One region of the Oceanobacter sp. ABM4_470 genome, then DNA from elsewhere that is predicted to be linked to it. Evidence: predicted binding sites of a transcription regulator. Region 1 holds the regulator's gene; each other region holds the start of a gene.
The links. The regulator FNR, encoded in region 1, switches genes on or off when oxygen is low (the NO sensors DNR and NnrR bind a similar motif). The targets are predictions, from matches to a motif close to TTGATNTANATCAA.
Positions count from the first base shown of each region.

Region 2: ACXADJ_RS12580 (cytochrome ubiquinol oxidase subunit I) is a predicted target of FNR. The motif match lies at 2,251-2,264, and genes of this name have one in related genera.
Region 3: yiaY (L-threonine dehydrogenase) is a predicted target of FNR. The motif match lies at 1,441-1,454, and genes of this name have one in related genera.

Region 1 is NZ_JBSWTR010000001.1:1,100,356-1,103,615, forward strand. Features, by position in the region: gene ACXADJ_RS04810 (methyl-accepting chemotaxis protein) at 1-862, shown strand, start outside; gene fnr (fumarate/nitrate reduction transcriptional regulator Fnr) at 929-1,687, opposite strand; gene ACXADJ_RS04820 (sulfite exporter TauE/SafE family protein) at 1,780-2,436, opposite strand; gene ccoS (cbb3-type cytochrome oxidase assembly protein CcoS) at 2,433-2,645, opposite strand; gene ACXADJ_RS04830 (heavy metal translocating P-type ATPase) at 2,693-3,260, opposite strand, start outside.
Region 2 is NZ_JBSWTR010000001.1:2,860,309-2,863,568, forward strand. Features, by position in the region: gene cydB (cytochrome d ubiquinol oxidase subunit II) at 1-326, opposite strand, end outside; gene ACXADJ_RS12580 (cytochrome ubiquinol oxidase subunit I) at 342-1,970, opposite strand; gene ACXADJ_RS12585 (sigma-54 interaction domain-containing protein) at 2,439-3,260, shown strand, end outside.
Region 3 is NZ_JBSWTR010000001.1:1,511,523-1,514,782, reverse strand. Features, by position in the region: gene rlmF (23S rRNA (adenine(1618)-N(6))-methyltransferase RlmF) at 46-1,200, opposite strand; gene yiaY (L-threonine dehydrogenase) at 1,522-2,673, shown strand; gene ACXADJ_RS06710 (hypothetical protein) at 2,849-3,260, shown strand, end outside.

The DNA.
Region 1 (3,260 bases):
CAAGGACATTCCGGTGGCCGGATTTTCCACCTTCGGTGAATTGCTGGGTGTGCATATGAACCAGACACTGACTGCGCTGTGTCTGTTTCGGGTGCCACAGGGTGCCAAATTCAGTGATGAATATGCCGACAACTTCGCGCTTCATTATGCCCAATTCCGTGAGTATTACCTGCAAATGCAGATTAACAGCTTGCAGCGCATCAATAGTTTACAGAATACGCTAGTAGAATATCTTGGTGAGTATCGTTCGCTGTTGCATACCATTGTTGCCAGCTTTGACAAGGTGTCAGACTACGCAGAGCAAACGGGCACCATCCTGACCGATGTGCAGCAGAAGTTTCTGGGTTTTTCCAATGACATTGAACAGCAAAGTGCCGAGCGTGAGCAGCTTCATTCCACCGTGGGCACGCTGCGCAGCAACTCTGAGGAAGTGCTGAAAATCCTGTCGGCCATCTCGGGAATTGCTGATCAAACCAACCTGTTGGCGCTTAACGCGGCGATTGAAGCAGCTCGGGCAGGGGAGGCAGGGCGTGGGTTTGCTGTTGTAGCCGATGAAGTGCGTCAGCTCTCGCATACAACCCAGGATAGCCTCAATAAAACCGGCGATACCATCAACGCCGTTACCGGTTCCATTGGCTCCATTCAGGAAGCCATTGCTCATACGGAAGAGTTTCTTGGGCGTATCTCAGGCGGCAGCCAGATGCTCAGTGGCGAGCTGGCCAGTTTGGTGAGTTCGTCGTTGGAAGCCGGCAAGCAGGTTAGCGACTCGACCGGATATATCAACAGCATGATGGAAAACATGTCGCGCATTGATCAGGACGTAGAAGCTATTCAGACCCTGCGTTCCTTACAGCGAAAGTAGCGGTCGAAATGAAAAAGGCAGTGCCCAGGGAGGGGCACTGCCTTTTCAATAGCATCACACGAAGGGTTATTCCGTTTCGCACTCGGAATTGTCAACCAGACCGGCCATTTCCAGCAGCTGATCCATATCGGCGATGATGATTTCCTTACCTTGGGTTTCGATCAGGCCATTCTTCTGAAAGCGCGTGAATACGCGGCTGATGGTTTCCACGGCCAGACCCAGATAGTTACTGATATCAACACGGGACATCGGCAAGCGGTAGTGGGTGGCACTGAAGCCTCGGCGGGCGTAGCGGTTGGAAATATCCATCAGGAAAGATGCAACGCGCTCTTCTGCATTTTTCTTGCTCAGTAGCAGCATCATGTTCTGGTCGTGACGAATCTCGCTGCCCATGGTACGCATCAGCTGCTTGCGCAAGTCTGGCAGTTCATCGGTCAGGGTTTCAAGCTGGTGTACCGGAATCTCACAGACAGTGGTAGTTTCCAGCGCCTTGGCCGTCAGCGGGTAGTTGCCGCCATCGTAGCCTGCCAGGCCAATCAATTCACTGGCCAGATGGAAGCCGGTAATTTGCTCTTCGCCATTGCTGGCGAGGGTGTAGGTTTTCAGCGCGCCAGTACGAACGGCAAACACAGACTGAAACTCATCGCCTTGCTGGAACAACAGCTGGCCTTTCTGAATTGGGCGGCCGCGGCGAATGATATCGTCCAGACGTTCCATATCGCTGTCGCTGAGCGACAGAGGCAAGCACAAGGCATTAAGGGAGCAGGTTTGGCAGTGAGGCTGATTGCCACGCAGCGGTGGGTGAGCAATAGAGTTCGTTTTCATAGTGAGTACCGTTACTGGCCTAAGCGCCAGATCCATCTGACTTGAACCGCATATGGTCTTGTCGGACAGTCCGACTGTCAAGTTGGATATTGTCAGTGCCAAATCGCCCAGAGGGTCCAGAGGCCATATCCAACCAGCAGTGCGCCAGCCAGTTGCTTTATAGATTTCAGATTCAAAAACGTGCTGATGGATCGGGCCGCCAGCGAGCTGGCAAATAGCGCAGGCAGGGTACCCAATCCAAAAAATAACATGCTCAACATGCCCATGACGGGATCACCGTTGGCGGCGACCCAGCTCAAGGTGCTGTAGATCAAGCCGCAGGGCAGTAAGCCCCAGAGCATTCCCAGCAGTAATCGGCTGGGGGTATCTTGTTTGGTTAACAGCGCACCGGTGGCAGGTTGGATTCGTTTCCACAGGTGTTGACCGGCTTGTTCAAAATGGGTGAGCCACATCAGCCAACGGCCAACATACAAGCCCATCAGAACCAATAACACCCCGGCCAGACTGCGCATCACCAGCATCATTTCGGTCTGCAGCTGTTGCAGCCACAAACCTACCACCGAAACAACACCGCCAAAAATGATATAGGTCGTGATTCGGCCCAGATTAAAGGCGAAAACATTCAAAAATGGCGATTTTCCCGGCTGGCTGCCAATCGCAGCGCCAATACCACCACACATGACCAGGCAGTGCGACGAACCAAACAGACCGAGCAGCAGTGCCGTGAGTAACGATAGCGGTTCGGTCATGGCTTGGGGCCGGAGTCCGGATTGTCCGATGCAGGTCCTTTCGAAGAGTCGCGGTAGGGCGTTTGCGGTTCGTCGTCATCGAACAGGATCTTGTGAGCGGGGGATTCCAGGTCGTCAAACTGACCGGCTTTGACCGCCCAGAAAAAAATACTGACGGCGATGCCGAGCAGCACAATCGAGAGCGGAACCAGAATGTAGATAATATCCATCGCAGTTATCCGAAGAGAAACTCGTATTTATGTTGGGCTGCCGTTGCTCAGGCAGTGCCAGATTTTGTTGTTGATTTCGTTGCTGATTTTATGGGTGATTCCATCGCTGTCACAGCTGCTGGAGCCTGTTTTGACGGTATTCGCCCCAATCGCAGGGCATTGCCAACCACCAGTAGTGAGCTGAACGACATACCAATGGCAGCGGCCCATGGCGGTACATAGCCCATGGCGGCAACCGGTAGGGCAATCAGGTTGTAGCCCAGTGCCCAGCCAATATTTTGTTTGATGATAGCGCGGGTGCGGCGAGCAGTCTCAATGGCACTGACCAGCACGTCCAGTTGGCCGCCTGTCAGTAATGCGTCGGCGTTGGTCTTGGCCAGATCGGTTGCTTCGCTGACGGCAATGGCAATGTTGGCGGCCGCCAGTACCGGTACGTCGTTAATGCCGTCGCCAACCATCAGGACGGTTTCGCCACGGGATTGCCACTCTTTGACTTGCACCAGCTTTTGCTCCGGGCTCAGCCCGGTAGCTACAGCATCCATCTTCAAGGCTGTCGCCATGTCGGTGCCTGAAGTGCTGGGATCACCGGTTAGCAGGGCGGTTTTGATGCCATGC
Region 2 (3,260 bases), 1.8 Mb from region 1:
ACCTTGGCGCGGTATTCAAAGCCTACCGGACGAAAAAACAGGCTGAACAACACCAGCAGCAAGGCCCAGTAAAAGCCGGAAAACGCCACCGCATAGACCACTGGCCAAGCCGCAAAAATCGCCCCACCGGCGGTGATAAACCACACCTGGTTCCCGTCCCAGTGCGGGCCGACGGTATTGAGCATGACCCGGCGCTCGTTATCGGTGCGACCAATGATGCGCAGCAGGGCTGTGACACCCATATCGAACCCGTCGGTAACGGCAAAGCCGATCAGCAACACGCCAATCAGAACCCACCAAACGACTTTTAATACTTCGTATTCCATTGTTGGCTCTCCTGATCAGGCGTTGTCTTTGCGAGACAGCATGGGTTGAGTGGCTGGGGTAGCAGCGCCGGTCAGGCCGCTGTCTGGCTGTTCAGCACCGGTTTCGTGGTGGTAACGGCCAGTGTGCAGTGCCGACGGTCCCAGACGAGCGTACTTGAACATCAGGTACACCTCGGCAATCAGGAAGCCGGTGTACAGCAGCACAAAGAAGGCGATGCTCAGAATCAGATCCAGCTCGGAACGGGTAGACGCTGACAGGAAGGTTGGCAGCACTTCGCCAATCGACCATGGCTGGCGGCCAAACTCGGCCACGAACCAGCCCATTTCACAAGCAATCCAGGGCACAGGAATCGCCCACAGCAGGGCTTTTTGCAGCCAGGTTTGCTGATCGATGGTCTGGCGGGCGGAGTGCCAGAACGCCAGCGCCACCAGAATCAACATCAGGAAGCCCATCGCCACCATGATGCGGAAGGTGAAGAACATAGGCGCTACCGGAGGAATGGAATCCCGTGCCGCCGCCTTGATTTGCTCGTCGGTAGCGTCCACGACGTTGTCGGTGTAACGCTTCAACAGCAGGCCGTAACCCAGGTCGTCTTTCACGTCGTCAAAAGCAGCAATGTTGGCTTCCGATTTGTCTCCGGCTTTCAGGTCATTGAACAGCTGATAGGCATCCATGCCGTTGCGAATGCGGCCTTCGTGCTCTACCAGCAAATCGGAAATACCGGTCACTTCCTCGGTGGTCGAACGGGTGGCAATCAGGCCCAGCACGTAAGGAATCTTGATGGCGTAATCGGTTTCCATGGTGTCTTCGTTGGGCAGACCAATCAGCGTAAACGCCGCTGGTGCCTCGTGGGTGTGCCACTCGGCTTCAATGGCCGCCAACTTGGTTTTCTGAACGTCGCCAATTTCATAGCCGGATTCGTCACCCAGCAGAATCACACTCAGAATCGCTGCCATACCAAAGCTGGATGCAATGGCAAACGAGCGACGGGCAAACGGCAGATCACGCTTTTTCAGCATGTAGTACGAAGAAATCCCCAACACAAACATGGCACCGGTGATGTAACCGGCTGACACGGTATGAACAAACTTCACCTGCGCCACCGGATTAAACAGCACGTCGGTAAAGCTGGTCATTTCCATACGCATGGTGTCAATGTTGAACTCGGCACCCACCGGGTTTTGCATCCAGCCGTTGGCAATCAGAATCCACAGCGCCGAAAAGTTGGAGCCCAGCGCCACCAGCCAGGTGGTCGCCAGATGCTGCAACTTGCTCATGCGGTCCCAGCCAAAGAAGAACAGGCCCACAAAGGTGCTTTTCAGGAAAAACGCCATCAGACCTTCAATCGCCAGCGGCGCACCGAAGATGTCTCCAACATAGTGAGAGTAGTAAGCCCAGTTGGTACCAAACTGGAATTCCATGGTCAGACCTGTGGTAACGCCCAGCGCAAAGTTGATACCGAACAACTTGCCCCAGAACTTCACCATGTCCTTATAAACCTGCTTACCCGTCATCACGTAAGCAGATTCCATAATGGCCAGAATGAACGACAACCCCAGGGTCAGGGGTACAAACAGAAAGTGATACAGCGCAGTAATCGCAAACTGCCACCGCGACAGCTCCACCATGGTTTCACTGATCATGGCTATCCTCCAAAGGCAACGCCCCAGAACGTTGATGATTAAGATGTGAGTGAATGTCACTGAATAACCGGCGCGTCACTCGCCACGCCGGGTCTGAACGATGATCGATGGGTGCTCAGCTGCCGCCGCAGCTTACCCGCCGCCCCTCACGGGACCGATGCGACCGGAAGTCGCAGCCATGAGAGATGTCAACCAACGGGTCCCTGTTTCTGAGAGGAGTAGCAAGCCGAGTGCCAGACTTTGAAATGGATCACAGGAAAGTGGTCAGTCCAATTTTTCATTGAGACACATCAATAAGCCGACTGGATTTGGACATTACGAGCCAGATAAATCGACTCACAAAAGATAACTTTGAAGGAAAATTAACTGGCCAATAAAAGCTGGTCTAGAAGATTTGTGGAAAGCTACTTGCCAATATGTCAAACCTGTCGCACCATCAGGACAAATTTGTCATAAGATTTGCCAACTATGTCAGACAACGCCTACCCAACCATTCCGGCTATTTCGTCCCTGCTGGACGCTTTTGCCTCACCGGCGATTCTGATGGACCGCAACTACGTGATTCGGGCCGCCAACCGCGCCTACCGGGAAGCTTACTCTGGCAGCACGGCATTGCTGGGCCGACACTGTTATGAAGTCTCCCATGGCTACGAAGCACCTTGCGACCGCGCTGGCGAAGACTGCCCGCTGCAAGGCTGTCTGCGCACCAATCAGCGCCAGCGGGTACTGCACATTCACAACACCCCCAATGGCAAAGAGCACATTGATGTAGAACTGACCCCGGTGCACAACAGCGCTGGCGAGATCGAATACTTCGTTGAAATCATGCATCAGGTGCATGCCCCGGACCGGTTTGAGAAAAACCGCATGGTTGGCTTCAGTCCGGCCTTTAATCAGATGCTGGAATTATTAAGCCGCGCCGCGCCGTCAGACATCAGTGTGTTGCTGCTGGGCGAATCCGGCACCGGCAAGGAACTGGCTGCCCAATACCTGCATGAACACAGCGACCGTGCCAAACGGCCGTTCGTGACCGTGGAATGCTCTGGCCTTAGCGAAAGCCTGTTTGAAAGCGAGCTATTCGGCCACGAAAAAGGCGCCTTTACCGGTGCCAGCCAGCGCAAACAAGGGCTGGTTTCGTCCGCCGAAGGCGGCACCCTGTTTCTTGACGAAGTGGGCGACATTCCACTGCCTATGCAGGTCAAACTGCTGCGTCTGATCGAAACCGGCACCTATCGCCCGGTAGGCAGCGTGACCGAACGCAAAGCCAACTTCCGACTCATTTGCGCCACC
Region 3 (3,260 bases), 410 kb from region 1:
CCGCAATAGCGGCCGTTTTTGTTATGAGTCCAGATTGGATTTAGATCACCAGCGGTTTTTGGCCCAGGTCTCTAACGCTTTGTCGCTTTGGAAGGTCCAGGCGATGAAACGACTGGATTTTTGCCCCTGACTCATTTCCACCACGCGCTGTTGCTTCACTCCGATTTCTTTCAAAGCGTGTTTCAGTGCAGGGATGGCCGCCTGACGGGACACCAGCGAAGTGAACCAGGCGACCTGCTGTCCGTAATCCCGGCTTTCCCGAATCATTCTTGCCACAAATGCGGCTTCACCACCGTCGCACCACAACTCATTACTTTGACCGCCAAAGTTCAGCTGCTTGGGGTCTTGTTGCTTGCCGTCCCACTTGCCCAAATTCTTCCATTTACGCTCGTTGCCTCGGGCCATCTGTTCGGCAGACTCGTGGAATGGTGGATTGCAAAGGGTAACGTCAACGAAATACTTCGATTTAATAATGCTTTTAAAACAATAATTTGCGTCGGTTTGCTCACGTAGTTTTACACTGGCTTTGAGCATTGGGTTGGCGTCAATGTTGCGCTGTGCCGATGCCAATGAATCGGCTTGAATGTCTGCAGCCACAAACGACCAACCGTATTCACTGTTGCCGATGATTGGATAAATGCAATTGGCACCGCAGCCAATATCCAGTGCAGTAACCTTTCGGCCCAGGGGAATCTTACCGTTATTGGTCGTGGCCAGCAGGTCGGCCAAATTATGGATGTAGTCAGCGCGGCCAGGGATGGGAGGGCACAGATAGCCCTCGGGAATGTCCCAATGTGTTAGCCCGTACCACTGCATCAACAACGAACGGTTCAGCACCTTGATGGCTTCAGGGTTGGTAAAGTCGATGGAGTCATTGCCTGCCGGTGTGACAACCATAAAGCGGGTCAGGTCCGGGTTGGCTTTGGTCAGCGCATCAAAATCGTAGCGCGTTTGATGCCGGTTGCGTGGGTGCAGCTGCGGCGCTTTTTTCGCTTTGTCAGCCGGACGTTTTGCCTTGCTGCCAACAGTCTGTTGTTTGCCTTTGGTTCTGGCTTTTGGGTGTCCTGAATCGGCGTCCTTTCCGGGTTGCTTACCTGACGCCCGGGCTGATGGATCAGTCCATGGGTTTACGGGAGCGGAATCAGACGGCGAGTTGGAAGACGATTTTTTAGGCTGCTTGGAAGACGGCGGGCGCGGCATGGTGAAATTCTGCGGTTGGGTCGGTGTTGTCGTTCGGATACTTGGCTGTAAAGCGCAAGGCAGCAGTATAACGGCATGAAAGCGGTAAACCATGCAATCAGCAATGGTATTGGTTAAAAAGACAGTCTGGTTTGTGGATGCGGTGATGCGTCAGGGAAATTTGAATCAGGTGATCGTGTCTTTGAGCCGGTAGGGTCTTATCGACACAGGTCAAGTTGCTGTTGGCAGTGGACCAGTGGCTTGCTCTGCATCAAGTTTACCGTTCGATGGCAGGAGTAGGTTGTCGTTATCAAAGTGAGTTCTTACCAGAAGGAGCAGACCATGACTGCAACCGCATTCTATATCCCAAGCGTTAACTTGATGGGCAGCGGCAGCTTGCAGGAGGCAGCTGCTGACATTCAGTCACGGGGCTGGCGCAAGGCACTGATTGTGACCGATACCCCGCTGGTTGCGACTGGTATGGTCGGCAAAGTTGCTGAGCTGTTGTCTGAGCATGATGTCACTTCGGTGGTGTTCGACGAGGTGAAGCCAAATCCCAATGTGGCCAACGTGGAAGCAGGCCTGGCGGTTTTGCAACAATACGATTGTGACTTCGTTATTTCGTTGGGTGGCGGTTCGCCACACGATTGCGCCAAAGGCATCGCACTGGTGGCGGCTAACGGTGGTTCTATCAAGGACTACGAGGGCGTCGACCAGTCTGCCAAGCCGCAATTGCCTCTGGTAGCCATCAACACCACCGCGGGCACGGCCAGTGAGATGACCCGCTTTTGCATCATCACCGACGATGAACGCCACGTGAAAATGGCCATCGTCGACAAACACACCACACCAGTGCTGTCGGTGAATGACCCGGATTTGATGGTTGGTATGCCGAAAGCGTTGACTGCCGCCACCGGCATGGATGCGCTGACGCACGCTATTGAAGCCTATGTGTCGACAGCCGCGACGCCAATCACGGATGCCTGCGCCTTGCAGGCGGTACGCCTGATCAGTGCCAATTTGCGTACAGCGGTAGAAGACGGCAGTAACACAGCTGCTCGCGAGGCGATGGCCTATGCCGAGTTTTTGGCCGGGATGGCGTTCAACAACGCGTCGTTGGGTTATGTGCACGCCATGGCGCACCAACTGGGTGGTTTTTACGACTTGCCACACGGGGTGTGCAATGCCATTTTGCTGCCGCATGTTCAGTCATTTAACGCCAGGGCAGCGGATGCTCGATTGGGTGAAGTGGGCGCGGCAATGGGTTGTGATGTGCAGGGCCTGAGCGCCGATGAGGCGGCCAAGGTGTGCATTGAAGCGATTCGCACGCTGGCGGCGGATGTGAACATTCCAGCAGGTGTGGCACAGCTGGGCGCAGACGAGAAGGACATTCCGGTACTGGCCGAAAACGCCATGAAAGACGCCTGTGGGTTAACCAACCCTATTCAGCCAAGCTTTGACGAAGTCTGTGAAATCTTCCGCGCAGCGTTCTGATTTCGCTCTGTCGCCTTCAATTCCTCCTTACTAGCCAAACAGGCCCGCTAACGACAGTTAGTGGGCCTGCTGGTTTAACTTAGAACAGCCTGTCTTGTAACAAATCACTGCGCCTTCGTGCTGAATACTGGCACACTCGATTCCTTGTTGGTAATGGATCGGGTTTGAACTTTTTATGCGTCAGTCGTGGCTCTCTCTTCGTACTGAACCTTCTGGGTTGGCGATAACCGGTGTGGTGGCGGGCTGCCTGTTGTTGCTTGCCATGGTGATGGTTTTGACGCGGGAGTTGTTGCTGCCATTCCCGGAATGGATTGCGGGTGTGCCGTTGTGGCTGGCGGCTTTTCTACTAATTCCTCGGTTGAAAGCGGCACAGCGAAAGCAAATTGGCATTCTGGTGGCGGCAGGGGTTTTGGGGCTGTTGTTTGCCGTAGTTTTTGATGTGCTGAGTACCGGCAGTGCCGGCGTCGAACCCGGCCAATTCCCGGCCGACAATCAAACGACCTTGTATTTCCTGAAAGCGGTCGCTGGCAACCAGATGTTGTTGGCGATGCTGGTGGGCGTCAGCTTTTTACGGCTGGTGGCGCTGG